2 regions of the Sulfoacidibacillus ferrooxidans genome follow, and region 1 is predicted to be linked to the other one. Evidence: predicted binding sites of a transcription regulator. Region 1 holds the regulator's gene; the other holds the start of a gene.

Evidence for each region. The regulator Rex, encoded in region 1, represses fermentation and respiration genes when NADH is low (regulators of the CRP and FNR family bind a similar motif). The targets are predictions, from matches to a motif close to TTGTGAAATATTTCACAA.
Region 2: the regulator Rex is predicted to act here: its motif matches at 3,649-3,666, upstream of MM817_RS01795 (citrate synthase).

Annotation. Positions count from the first base shown of each region.
Region 1 is NZ_JALBUF010000011.1:9,510-17,104, reverse strand. Features, by position in the region: gene panC (pantoate--beta-alanine ligase) at 1-163, shown strand, start outside; gene MM817_RS12755 (tetratricopeptide repeat protein) at 214-1,719, shown strand; gene MM817_RS12750 (ATP-dependent DNA helicase) at 1,756-4,575, shown strand; gene MM817_RS12745 (redox-sensing transcriptional repressor Rex) at 4,613-5,245, shown strand; gene mtnP (S-methyl-5'-thioadenosine phosphorylase) at 5,292-6,074, shown strand; gene MM817_RS12735 (amidohydrolase) at 6,110-7,417, shown strand; gene MM817_RS12730 (hypothetical protein) at 7,399-7,551, opposite strand.
Region 2 is NZ_JALBUF010000001.1:328,843-336,437, forward strand. Features, by position in the region: gene pstC (phosphate ABC transporter permease subunit PstC) at 1-667, opposite strand, end outside; gene MM817_RS01775 (DUF3905 domain-containing protein) at 802-1,014, opposite strand; gene MM817_RS01780 (hypothetical protein) at 1,142-1,549, shown strand; gene MM817_RS01785 (CBS domain-containing protein) at 1,599-2,024, shown strand; gene MM817_RS01790 (alpha/beta-type small acid-soluble spore protein) at 2,157-2,372, opposite strand; gene MM817_RS01795 (citrate synthase) at 2,441-3,571, opposite strand; gene lgt (prolipoprotein diacylglyceryl transferase) at 3,721-4,518, shown strand; gene MM817_RS01805 (hypothetical protein) at 4,704-4,910, shown strand; gene rnz (ribonuclease Z) at 5,027-5,974, shown strand; gene MM817_RS01815 (threonine synthase) at 5,976-7,175, opposite strand; gene panD (aspartate 1-decarboxylase) at 7,385-7,595, shown strand, end outside.

The sequences.
Region 1 (7,595 bases):
TCGACTAGAGGGATATCCTGGATTTAAAGTTGATTACGTGTCGATTGTTGATAAAAAAACGTTAGCTCCAGTAGATCATATAGATCATGTGTCCGGTACCTTACTAGCGGTTGCTGTCTATGTAGGAAATACGCGCCTTATTGATAATATAAATATTGCATAAGCAAGTTGCCAGGTAGGCAAACTAACAAAAAACCAGCGGCGGTGCTTGCTATGCTCTTTCATGAACCTTTTGAACGTTTAATGCGTGCAGTCTCCCGAATTGCCAAACAATTAGAGACAGCTGATGTACAACAACGGCAGTATCTCATCCAGGAACTAGAAGAATTACGAACTCTGTGTAATCCTTTTTTTGAAATGTGGTTAAGTTTTGAAGATCAAATTGAGGCTCTATATGAGCAATATGCACTTCCCCCCGAAGAAGGGGAGGAGTATGTTAAGCCAAAGCAGGTATTGCAGGGCAAAGACTCAACAGCTCACACGTCTGAATCTGCAAAACCATCACAAGAATTTATGGTGGAATTAGGCTCTACACTCCTATCTGAACAAGGTCATCAATTGTTTAGACGAGGACTAGGATACTTTGATTTGCTCATGTTTCCAGAATCAATTGTAGAATTTAAGAAAATTATTGAGATGGATCCTCACATGGTTATAGCACGTTTGTATCTTGCCATTAATTATATTGCTACAGAGCAATATGAAGAGGCGCATGTACATTTGTCGTTTGTTCAACAAGTGGCACAAGATCATCTTCTACGTGCTGCTGTGCACGATGCACGAGCGCAAATGTACATGCGACAAAATAATTACGAGCAAGCATTAGACGAACTTACCAGCTTGTTATCCATCAATCCATCATATAGTGACGCTTATTTTAATCATGCTGTATGTGCCTATCACACTGGAAACTTTACATTAGCGCAAGATAGTGCGAAAAAGGTACTTACAGAAAATTCAATGGATGTGGATGCTTGGAGAATCTACGGTTCAGCATTATTTGCAATAGGTAATATCCAATCCGCGTTAGCTGTATATGCAAAAATACGCAAATGGGTTCCGAAAAATCCGCAAATTGCCATTGAATTAGCAAAAATTTATGTTAGTTTGAAACGTATTCAAGAGGCTGAAACACTATTACATGAAGTAGAAAAGCATAGTCAAGTTCGTTCTGCCTACTATGGTTTACAAGGCGATATTGCTTTGTATAAAGGATTATCTAAAGAAGCAGTTGCTCTTTTTAAAAAGCAGGCTAGTCTCACACGTGCACCTATCTCCACACAAAGATTAGCATGGGCTTTATATGCGGATCAGAGATTTGATGAGGCTAGGCACTATTTTGAACAACATTATGAGCAGCATAAAGACTCCATATCAAGTGTAGTAGGGCTTGCACGAATAGCGAGCTATCAAGGTAATTCGGCTACTGCACGAGGATATCTGCAACAATTAATACGAGATAAAAGGTCGAAAGTACGGGCTATAGGATTATCTGAACTTGGTAGAATGTATCTTGAACATCAAGATATTGAACGAGCTAAACGATTTCTTTACAGTTCGCTTGCCATTGATCGCACCCAGGAAACAGCAATTGCTTTGCTTGGTTTGGCTATGCGACTTAGTGCCAATGATGCTACGTACAAGTCAAGTGAATCACTATCTACAAATAGCAGTGCTATATCTGGGATTGACAGTACGGCGTCACTCTCCGATACTTAAGTAACTACGGAGCTTAAGTTGAAAAGAGGAAATCATTTGCAGTACATCGTTCTAGACTTTAGTTTGCAAGATAAAGATCCAACTATTTCAATAGGAGAACTATCACTCTATCAATTGGATAGTCATCATGTAGACGGGAAACTATTGTTGACAGTTTCAATGCTACCCTCCGGTTTGTACGAAGTACAATTTAAAGATCGTGTAGAGATTGTGGAAACATTTGGACAAGTGTGGATTCATTGTCTACAACAGATAGCCAATCACATTGTTATTCTTTTAGATCAAAAACATAAACATCATCTCGATGTACTTGTTGAGCAGAGTGGATACATCCCGCTAGAGGATCAATCTATTTTATTCGTATCCTGGTTAAGTCAGCTTATTTTACCGCAAATCGCGCAACGCGAACCCAGTGCTATGTATCAAGCGCTTTATCCACATAACGAATCACACCATTCTAATAATGAAATGATAGTTGCAGTATTGAAGGGCCTTTTATCAAAATTAGCTGTACTTCCTGATATCACTTTACGCTCTATTTCCACATCAAAACCAGAATCGACTATATCTCGTGTTATACAAGCTGTACTTGCGGATCGTACACTTGAAAGAACGCCTAAAACACAGCACAAGGTCATTGAAGATATTGCATTTACTGTGGCACCAGAAGACATCATGGATGAAGAGGATAAAGTTCCTGCAGATTCGACAACTGAATCATTAGCACAGCAAAGCTTAACTACGTTGCGCACTCATTTTAAAGCGATAGGTGATTTTCCATATGAGAGCCGACAAGGTCAGGAACACATGATGGAACTAGTAGCTAATGCACTTGATACACGCACTCATTTGATCGTTGAAGCTGGAACAGGTACGGGAAAATCACTAGCCTATCTATTGCCAAGTGCCCTATTTACACATGCGGAACACGAAAAAGTAGTCGTTGCAACACATACCATTGCACTTCAAGAACAACTGTATAAGCACGACGTACCCCTTGTGTTAGAACCTTTAATGCAGGGAATAAGAACAGCTGTACTAAAAGGACGAAATAACTATATTTGCATGCGTAAATTGAGCCAAAATATTCATGAAATACAAGCATTAGCTTCGGATGAAAGAGATTATGATCTGCGACTAGCGGTATGGTTAACGCAAACTGAAACAGGTGATCGTGAAGAAATTGCATTCACTGAGCACGAAGAAGGGTACTGGAGAGATGTAGCAAGTGAAACGAATTCGTGTATTGCAAAACACTGTCCTTTTTTTAAGGATTGCTATTATTTTCGCGCGCGTCACAAAGCGGCTAGAGCTGATTTAATACTAACGAATCATTCACTTGTACTTTCTGATATTAAAGCTGATTCACGTGTGCTTCCAGCATATGATCGACTGATAATCGATGAGGCACACCAACTTGAAGATGTCGCGACAAAGCAATTTGGAGCGCAAATTGCAGAGGGGGATCTTCAAAGATTGCTTGAGCGTTTACTCAATGCAAGAAACGGTTTGCTACACGATGCAGAACGCTCTATCCAAGTAGATGTACAAAAAGGAATGGTAGATGGGCAAGTTTTTGCAACAGTTCTCACAAAACTTGGACGTGCACTATTGCGTACATCGCAAGATATACGTACACTATTTAGTGCCATCGCCATGTACACAGACTCTCTTGGCAATCTTTCGGGAGAGTTTAGATTGACTCCAGATCGTACAAACGCCCCTGCATACGAAGCTGTTATTCGCGCGGCTTCTGATATCGATGTATGCCGATCACTTCTGACTGAGTCTCTCACAGCATACGCCGTCCTTTCTGAAGAAACGGAGTTGCCTGATGCACTAAATCGTAAATTGGCTGATGTTTTTGGTTATGCTCGTGAGTTGCAACAGGGATTGACCATTTGTGCTGATGTCTTACTTTTGCGCCTATCTGCTGATCAATTTGTCGGTTGGATCGCGATTAATGGAAGACGGGTGTCACGTAAGATTTCTCTACACTTAGCTCCTCTGAGTGTCTCAGAAGTTTTATTACAGGAGTTATTTCGTAAGAAGCAATCCGTTATTCTTACATCGGCCACTCTTGCTGTAGCCAACTCTTTTCATTATTTTTTAGAACGAATTGGTATGAAGACCTTGGTAGAAGAAGGTAAGGCCAAAACAGAAATTGTTACATCACCATTTAATTATAAAAAACAATCGTTGTTATGTGTTGTCTCTGATCTTCCAGATAGTAAACAACAAGAAGAATTTCAAACTGAAGTGGGCAAGGCCATTACAAAAATAGCAACTGTAGCTCATGGAAGAACGCTTGTATTATTTACATCTCATCAAATGTTAGCGCAAACGTACGTCACTGAGCGCGATTCATTGCAAAAAAAAGGAATCACAGTCTTAGCGCAAGGATTTGACGACCATCGGAAAACTTATTTGATTGAAACGTTTCGTAAAGAGCCTCGAGCCGTTTTATTTGGCGTGAATAGTTTTTGGGAAGGAATTGATATTCGCGGTGATGATCTATCTTGTCTCATCATTGTTAAACTTCCTTTTGCGGTTCCAACACATCCGATCGTTGAAGCGCGCAGTGAGTTATTAACAAGACTTGGCAAGCGTCCATTTATTGATTATAGTGTCCCATCAGCAGCTATTCGATTCACTCAAGGATTTGGACGTCTTATTCGTTCAAAAACAGATCGAGGGGTGGTGTTTGTGTTGGATAAAAGGATTACTCAAACAAAGTATGGACGTATGTTTATTCGTTCGCTTCCAGATCCAGATGTCTATGAGGGAACATTGAATGATACATGTGCAAAAGCAATGGGTTTCTTGGATTCCACACAACAAGTTTATTCTCATTGATGTAGCAGGTATAGACTAAAGTAAAGAAGGTTATGGGATGAGAAATAAAATCACGAGTATATCACCTTCTATTATTCGCCGTTTGCCTATCTATTTACGGTTAGTTCAAGAGTTAAAAGAACAGTCTATACTCACTGTGTCATCTCAAGAAATGGGCGATCATTTAGATTTAAACCCTGCACAAATCCGGAAAGATTTAGCTTCATTTGGAGAGTTTGGACGTAAAGGAGTGGGTTACGATATATCGTATCTCGACTGGAAATTAAGGCAACTACTCAATCTTGATCGGCATATTGGGGTTGCACTCATTGGCGCTGGGCATTTGGGGATTGCCCTTTCTAATTATGCGCGCTTTCAATTAGAAAGAATAACCATTGCAGCTGTGTTTGATCGGGATCCACAAAAAATCGGAATGCAAATAGGTACATTAACTGTTGCTGATTTTAACGATCTCACAGTTATTTGTCAAAAGCAAGATTTACAGATGGGTATTATCGCAGTTCCTGCTTCCTCAGCTCAAGAAGTGTGTGATGCATTGGTTTCTGCTGGAATAAGGACTATTTTAAATTTTGCACCTGTTAATCTTAGGATTGGTCCAAATGTCCATCTGCGTAATACGGATGTTACAACGGAATTGCAAGCACTCGCATACTACTTAGATCAAAAATAAACGGTATAATAATAAAATAACGAATCGAAGGGAGTCAATCATACATATGATTCACGCAGACTATGCAATTATCGGGGGTACTGGGGTTTATGATCCGGCCCTACTAACTAATGCTCATGAAGAACAAATTGAGACGCATTACGGCATGGCAAATTGTACAATTGGAGAATTCAAAGGTAAATCCATTGCTTTTATGCCAAGACACGGGAAAGCCCATCATGTGCCACCACACCAAGTAAACTACAAAGCAAATATTCAAGCGCTAGTCGATATTGGTGTCAAACAGGTGTTTGCAACTGCGGCTGTTGGTAGTATGCGTCAAACCTTACCGCCGGGTGCTTTGGTTATTGTAGATCAATTTCTTGATTTTACAAAAAATCGACCATTGACTTTTTTTGAAGATGGAGAACCAGTGACACATACGGATATGACAGACCCGTATTGTGGTCGATTGCGACGACATCTTTCTAAAACCGCACAACAGTTAGGTATTGTTGCTGCTCCCGGTGGAACTTATGTATGTACAGAAGGACCACGTTTTGAATCACCTGCTGAAATTCGCATGTTTGCACAACTTGGGGGAGATGTTGTTGGTATGACATCGATTCCAGAAACTGTTTTAGCTAAAGAACGAGGATTATGTTATAGCACAGTAGCGATGGTGACCAATTACTGTTCTGGTATGACTGGAGCTCCGCTAACCCATCAAGAAGTATTAGATGAAATGGCGAAAAATGTTCATCAGATACGGACACTATTTTTTGAAGCCATTGCAACTCTAGACACAACCGTTGCATGTGCATGTGAGAGTGCTTCTGGGGCGATGTAATTGACTATCTGAATGGAAAAAAGGAGATAAGCAATATGAAATGGTTGATTGAAGATGTCGCCTATCTTGATGGTGTTCACAACACTTTCGTAGAACGAGGTTACATGGTGGTCAAAGATGCAATCATTGAAGACTTGGGTGCAGGAGATAGCCCGAGTTATGACGAATCTTACAAACGTATAAGTGGTAAAAATCGCTTATTGTTACCGGGATTTATTAATACGCACGGCCATGCGGCCATGTCACTGTTACGTGGCTATGCGGATGATTTACCGTTGCATGAATGGTTAAACGATGTGATATGGCCTGCAGAGGAGCTTCTAACTGCAGATGATATCGAGATTGGTACTCAATTAGCCATGTTGGAAATGATTGAAACAGGAACGACGACATTTACAGATATGTATGCGTCAATGGATCGAGTCGCGGAGGCTGTCATTGCCTCTGGCATGCGTGCAGTGCTTGGGCGAGGAATTATTGGGTTAGATGATCCATCCCTTGATAAATTAAAAGAAACAGAAGCATTTATTCGGACCTACGAAGGAGCGGGGGATGGTCGCATTAAGACGACCATTGCTCCCCATGCACCCTATACGTGTCCACCAGATTACCTTACCCATGTGATTAACCTCGCTGAGAAGGTTTCTGTTCCATTGCAAATTCACATTGCAGAGACTTCAAAAGAAGTAGCAGATTCGCTCTCCATGTACAACGCCACACCAGTGGAATCATTATATACTAGCGGGTTATTCCAATTTAAAGTAATTGGAGCACATTGCGTCCATTTGACAGATCATGATATGGACTTGCTTGCGCAGCACGATGTTCATGTAGCGCATAATCCAGGGAGTAATTTAAAACTTGGCAGTGGGATCGCACCACTTACAAAACTTTTACAACGGGGCATTGTTGTGGGCCTTGGGACAGATGGCGCTGCAAGTAACAATAAACTTGACTTGTACGAAGAGTTGCGCTTAGTTGCGCTGTTGCATAAAGGTGTAGAACAAGATGCCACTGCTATTGATGCTTTCACAGCACTGCGGCTTGCTACGAGTGAGGGTGCCAAAGCATTATTTTTAGAGTCTGGATTAGGTACTCTTACTAAAGGAGCACCAGCAGATTTTCAAATGATCGATAGTAGCGGACCCCGTTATTATCCGCGTCATAATTTGTTATCTCACGTCGTTTATAGTTCACATGCAGGTGATGTAACAGATGTCTTTGTCGCAGGGAAACCTTTGATGCGCAATCGTGAATTTCTAACCATTGATCAAGAAAAAGTATGTTATGAGGTCGGTCGTATTGTACAAAAATTTCCTCGCTATCAACGTGTGAACGTCTGATCAAACATAAATCGGTACAAAGATTTCACGTCACTAATTAGTTGTTCATACTCCATCGAAAGGAGTAGATCAGGCATTTTTTGAAGCAAATCGCGATCTGCTTGCGAAGAATTGTTTGGGATACTATGTGCCATTGAGCTTCACCTCCTGCCCATAGTATCACCTTCCGCTGCCCATA
Region 2 (7,595 bases), on a different contig from region 1:
AAGCTCGTCCCAACGCCAGTAAAACGGCACCAAAAATACCGCGTCTTGCATAAGGCAGGATGACTTCGACCGTTGCTTCATTGATCGTAAGACCAAGCGCTAACGCTCCCTCCACTATACTCGTAGGTACTGCCATAAGCGTTTCACGAGTCACTGCAACAATCGTTGGTATAAGCATCGCACCTAATGTTAAGCCAGCAAGTAACAGTCCTTCGCCATCAGTATGATGTACTGCTAGGAGAATCGATTGATGCCTCATAGTAAGTGATACTATTGGTGCAATAAATGTAAGCCCCCACAATCCAAAGATCACACTAGGTATTAGTGACAACCACTGCACAAGTGCAGAAGAAAGTCTCCGTAACCATCTAAGTCGCATCCGCGTAATTACGAGGGCTGTCGCTGTGCCAACGACCGTGGCTAGCACCACTCCAATCAATGAACTGATCACAGTTGCTTCTATCCACGGCCACATCCCAAATAACTGGTCACTGGGACGCCATACTGTTGCCCATAAAACACTTGGACCAAACTTGATCATTGCCGGCCACGCATGTATAAGAAGTTCACCAAGAACTACGCCCATTAATAAAACGACGAAAGCGCCGGAACCCGCAATCAATAGGACAAATAGTATATTTCCTACCCCGTAGCGCTGCTGTTTCACTCTATATTGTCCTCTCTTTGCCACTCCATGTTCATGAATAGTAAACTCTAATCCATTCCATTTTAGAGGAGGATGCTCTATAGAGCAATATATATTTGGAGATGACCCTTCGGTCATCTCCAAATATATATTGCTTAATCCTGCCCCTCCACATCATGTTGTGGATGCATAAAACGATCCACCGTCATATTTGTCTGTAATCCTGCAATAGTATCTTCTGTCACCGCTTTATCCACGCCTGGGTCTCCTTTACCGACCCATACGTCACTTGCCATAATTGCGGGATCTACATCTGTCGACCAATGATCAAGTGGAGTATCTCGCCATGGAGCCTTTTTTTCAGTCATCTAACCCGCCCCTTTCGTCATTCTCTTTTTAGAATGTCCTGTTCTGACAGTCATATGTCCCCTCTTGCAATCGTATATATGTGGCAATGTATCCTTGTCCAATCATTAAAGAAAGGTGGCGAACGATATGACAGATGAAACGGTTTCCGATACCAATCTTCCCAAAACATCGCCAGAAAAAAATTATGCTCGTACTACAGGTTGGATTTACTTAGTTGTAGCTATTACTAGCCTGTTTACAGACAATCTCTGGCACATGCTGCACTTTTCTACATCGGCGACAATAGCCAGTTTCGCCATTGGACTCACTGGATTAACCATATCGCGATCAAGCAATAACACGTATCATCGTTACTATAACTTGTTTGCAGGAGCTACCCTTACGGTTTGGGGACTAACCGGTACACTGTATCCTCAGTGGTTCAAAACAACACCACTCCCACTTGATAATGGGTTACATGTCATTACAGGCATTTGGGGGTTTTACGGAGTTGGATCATTATTCTGGTCTCGTATATCGCGTAAATCATCGTGAACTAGCACACACTATCTCTGCATTCACAATTGAAGGAGGGGATCATTTTATGCTTATACGCGATCTGATGACAACAAACGTTTTGACATGTAACGAATCCACAACGATAACTGAAGTAGCAAAACAGATGAGCAGTCAGAACGTCGGATCTGTCCCTGTTGTTTCGGGCGGAAAATTGTCCGGTATCATCACAGACCGCGATATCGTTACCAAATGCATTGCCACTGGCTCGGATAGTCATTCGATGACAGTGAGTAGTTGCATGACAAAAAATCCAGTCACCGTGTCATCAGATACAGATGCACACGATGCTGCGAGAATGATGGCCACAAAACAAATTCGTCGACTACCTGTTGTCGACAACGGAAAGTTAGTGGGTATATGCGCACTAGGAGATCTAGCTGTTGTTGATATTCATGTAGATGAGGCTGGCGAAGCACTTAGTGGTATTTCCGAACAAACCCAATTACACTAACAGAGTATTGTCCAAATCAAAAAGAAGGTCGCCGTGGTGCGATCTTCTTTTTGATTTGGACTCATACAATTAATGATGCCCCCGCGATGCGGGGGCTTTGGAATAAGTCAATTTGCAATTGTGACAAGCTACTTACTGTCGACCTGCTAATTGTTGCTCCGCTAATGCAACTAATTTGCGGGTGATATGGCCACCAATCGAACCCGTATCACGAGTTGTCATGGTACCCCAATATCCATCTTGCGGCGGCTGAATACCTAGTTCTCCTGCCACCTCATACTTCAATTGATCGAGCGCCCGACTGGCGCTTTTAACAAGTAGCGTGTTGGATTTTTGTCCTTGTGCCACGCTTACCACCTCCTTCATGGTAGTATTTTGCCCGTATTGAAGGAGTCTAGTCTGACACATATTGGAGATTAACGTTCTGACATGGAAATATAGGCGCGCCTTTTGATGCCAACATACTCAGCCCGTGGGCGAATCAAACGATTATTACGATACTGTTCTAACACATGAGCAGTCCAACCAGAAATTCGACTCACCGCGAACACAGGTGTAAACACGTGAATCGGAATTCCCATCATAAAGTACGTAGATGCAGAGTAAAAGTCCACATTTGGATAAAGACCTTTTTGTTCTTTTACTGCTTGCTCCACAATGCGAGACATTTCATAATAAGTGGTATTTCCTTCACGTTCACCGATTTCTTTGGACATTTCCCTCAAATGTGTAGCGCGCGGATCTTCCGTATGATATACACGATGACCAAATCCCATAATGCGTCGCTTCTTAGCAAGAGCATCTTTGATCCATTCAGGTGCTTTACTTGGCTCGCCAATTTCTTTTAACATGAGCATAACTTGTTCATTTGCCCCACCGTGAAGTGGACCTTTTAACGCTCCAATGGCAGAAACCGTTGCTGAGTAGATATCTGACAAAGTACCCGCAGTAACACGCGCAGCAAAGGTCGATGCATTTAATTCGTGGTCAGCATGAAGAATGAGGGCGATTTCAAATGCGCGCGCCGTATATTCATCAGGTTCTTTACCTTGTAACATATATAAAAAGTTAGCTGCATGGTTTAATCGTTCATTTGGCAAAAGAATCTCCTGCCCACTTCGATAACGCTCAATAGAAGCGACCATCGTGCTCATCTGTGCAACAAGTCGCGTAGCTTTTTTAATACTACCTTCATACGAATTATCTTGATCATCTGGATCGTACAACCCAGCAAGTGAAACGAGCGTCCGAAGCATTTCCATGACATTACCATCTTTTGGCATCATCTTTAATGCAGCCAATACTTCTTTATTTAATGCGCGATTTGCACGAAGTTCTTTATCAAAATCGCTCAACTGCTCTTTTGTCGGCAATTCACCATGCCACAAAAGATAAACAACTTCCTCGAAACTGGCAGATCCTTTCACAAGGTCGTGAATATCGTAGCCTCGATAAACCAACCGACCCTCGTCCCCATCAATAAAACAAATCTCAGAAGATAAGGCGACAACATCTTCTAAACCTTCAATAAAATGCCCGTCCGTCATATAAATCCCTCCAAAGCCGAAAGATTTTACACCCATTATACGCACTTCATTATACGCTTCTAGACAGAATCTACAACTTGTGACGAACTTCACTTATTCATTACATTGCACACATTGTGATATAATGGAATAGATTAGGGAGGTTTACTATGCACCAATATTGGTTTTTTATTGGCCATTTCCCTGTAAGGGCCTATAGTACCTTATTTCTTCTGGCCTTTTTACTTGGACTTGGGGTAACTGTATATTTTGCAAAAAACGAGGGAAAATCAGATCTCATTGAACATATTGTAAACCTTGGCCCATTGTTATTTATCGGTGGACTGATTGGTTCTCGCATTTGGCAGGTATTCTTTTTTGATTGGGGATACTATCGACTGCATCCAGGGCAGATTGTAGCTATCTGGCATGGTGGTTTATCCATTCAAGGTGGTATTGTGGGTAGTCTGATTGTGGGTTTCATTTATATCCGCAAGTACGACCTGCATTTTTGGGAACTTGCAGACTTATTTGCTCCAGGAATTATCTTGGGACAAAGCATCGGCCGCGATGCCAACCTAATGAACGGAGATGCATTTGGTTCGCCAACTGGAGGCGACTTTGGATTACTGTATCCCAAAAACACCCTAGCGCGTGCCACCTATGGTGATCAACCGCTTTGGCCTGCAGAAGTGTGGGAAGGTCAGGGCGATGTACTTATTTTCGCCATCTTGCTCATCTTGAAGCTAAAACGCTGGCCACGCGGATGGATTTTTCTCTTTCAAACGATTCTTTATAATATAGAGCGATTTCTCTTAGAAATGCTCCGTGGGGATAGTCCACGATTTCTCTTCCACTGGGATGCCGCACAATGGACAAGCGCACCAGTCATCGTCCTTTGTGTCGTACTTTTCCCCATATTACTATGGTTTGACAAAAAACATGGGCAGTCAGTTATCACTTCATGAACTGCCCCAGCAGTTCAGAGCGATGATGTTCCCATTGCAAGTGCTGGATCACATTCTTCAAAGAGGTCCTATCAGCTTGTACTCCTTTACCTCACCCCCATATATGCCACGATCATTTCTTACTTCTGTTCATATCATAAGTTGTATGTGTATGATCATCACTGGATTATGAGGAGTGGTGGTAGATGCCTCCAAATAAACCGGAGCCAACTAAAGAAGACATTCAAAATTTAACACTATGGGCAGACTGGATGATGCCAGTTGGACAATGGGTGATCACAGTTGGTGCGGCCATGGTCGCAGCAGGCCTTACAGTTAACTACTATATTGCTCGGCGCAAAATTGCCAAAGAAAGGATCACTGACTCTGATTCAGGGAAACGACCACTATGATAACTCAATCATAGATCACTTTAAAAATAACTCTCCCTTTGCAATTTCCCGTAGTATTTCGTAGGATATATGCTATAGGAAAAGATTCCTAACGAAAGGGCGCGTGGAATATTCAACTGCTATTTTTAGGGACTGGCGCTGGGGCACCCACACCAAAACGCAATGTCTCATGCACAGCATTAACATTTGACCAAGGTTCAGAGATATGGTTATTTGACTGTGGAGAAGGCACTCAACAACAACTAGCACGTGCAAGACATAGCGTAGCGCATGTCAACCACATTTTTATTACACATTTACATGGAGATCATATCCTTGGTTTGCCCGGATTATTAGGCAGTCGCTCGATGCAAGCGCGCGTGACTGAGCCACTCATGATTTTCGGGCCGCCAGGGCTACGGTCCTTTTTGACTTGTGTATTGGACGCAACACAAACGACTTTAGGATTCCCCCTTACTATTCATGAGATCGAACAAGATGGAGTTATCCTTGAGAATGCCCATATGACAGTGGAGGCAAGACAACTTGTACACGGTGTGAAAAGTTTCGGTTATGCTTTGCTTGAACATGAAAGGCCTGGTCGATTTCATAGAGATCTCGCCCAATCTGCAGGTATTCCTGAAGGACCGCTATACGGCCAACTGAAACGTGGGTATGATATACGCTTGCCTGATGGTCAAATCATGCTTAGCAAAGAATTTGTTGATCCACCCATTCGCGGTAGAAAAATTGTCATTTTAGGTGATACTATTTCTTGTGCAGCTTCTTTACAGTTAGCACAATGTGCAGATGTTTTGGTACATGAAGCTACATTTTCAGATGAACAACGTCAACTCGCACAAATCAGTATGCATTCTACTGCGGCACAAGCAGCAGAACTAGCTGTACATGCGCACGTCTCTACACTCATCATGACACATATAAGCGCACGCTATGAAGCACAGTCTACTGATCACCCTCTGCTACAAGAGGCAAGAGCTATTTTTGAGCACACCTATCTTGCTGAAGATTTTTCTGTTTTCTCCATACCTAGGACTGGCCTCGTAGCAGAGGACGCAAGATGACTTAGATCTTTTCCTGTGCCGTCTGTACAGCGCAGTCAATTTGATCTACATACTTTAACCCGCTACCTGTATTAATACTGACCACTCGCTCACTCGCTTTAATAAACCCGATCTCACGCAACTTACGAACACCTGCCAATGCAGCTGCCCCCTCTGGGCATGCGTGAAACCCATCAAGACGCACTATGTTTTGGCGTTCTTTACGTATATCCGCATCAGAAACTGCGTAAGCGATCCCTTCTGTCTTTGCAATAATGGATAGGATGTGGGCATCAGCAAGCGATTTTGGCACACGCATACCGTAAGCGATAGTTTCGGCATTTTCATAATAAGTAGATACTTTTTCGCCACTCTCATATGCTCTTACGAGTGGCGCACAACCTTCTGCTTGAATGACCACCATTTTCGGAAATCGACCTTCTTCAATCCAGCCTAGTGACTGTAGTTCTACTAGCGCTTTGTAGATGCCAACCACACCTGCTCCGCCCCCAGTAGGAAAGACAATCACATCAGGAACTTTCCATGATAATTGTTCAGCTAACTCAAATCCTATGGTCTTTTTACCTTCTAATCGATACGGTTCTTTAAATGTTGACACTTCATAAGCGCCCGTTTGCAACACATAATCTGCTACGAATATTCCTGCCTCTGCAATGGTCCCTTCGAGTAATCTCACATCTGCACCTGTATAACACGTTTCAAGATAGGGTACTCGCGGAGCTGATGTGGGCATCGCGATGAGCGATTTCATGCCAGCGCGCACTGCGTATGCGGCCCATGCTGCACCTGCATTCCCATTGGTGGCGAGTGCAATCTCCTTTACACCTAACTGTTTAGCGCGAGAAATGCCAACAGATGCTCCACGAGCCTTAAACGTTCCTGTGGGAAGTACACTTTCATCTTTAACTAGTAACAAGGGGACATCCATATCTTTCGAAATATTAGGCAGTGTCATTAGAGGTGTCATGACCTCATTCATACTGATCATGTAGTCAGGGTGAGTAACTGGAAGTAATTCGTGATATCGCCACATACCCTGCTTTCTTTCCGCCAACTGATCGCGTGTCCATTCTCGTTTTAAGGAGTCCATGTCATATTGCACAAAAAGTGGTGAACCACACTCACACATTTGTCTGCGGAACTCCGTGCCATACGTTTTGTCACATGTTGAACAAGCCAAATGGGATAGCCCACTAAACATTCCCAAACGCCTCCATGTAAAGATCCTGATTCAACAGCGTGAATACCCTGCCAATCCTCAATACGATATGACAAGATCGATCAATGAGTGAATAGAACCATTCTATAGAGAAATAGAGATGACAATCTCGAGTGACAAGCACACTCTGTGATACACTGAAACTTGAAATGTCCATGGGTGCTTTACTATGTAGGAGGAGGTAACATTCCATGATGCGTACAGTGTGTAAGGGTAAGATTCATCGGGCAACAGTCACAGAAGCACGATTAGATTACGTGGGGAGTATTACTATTGATCAAGATTTACTTCTTGCAGCCAACATCCGCCCGTATGAAATGGTCCAAGTCACCAATGTTGCAAACGCCACACTATGGCAGACATATGCTATACCTGCTGAAGCTGGATCTGGTACCGTTTGTT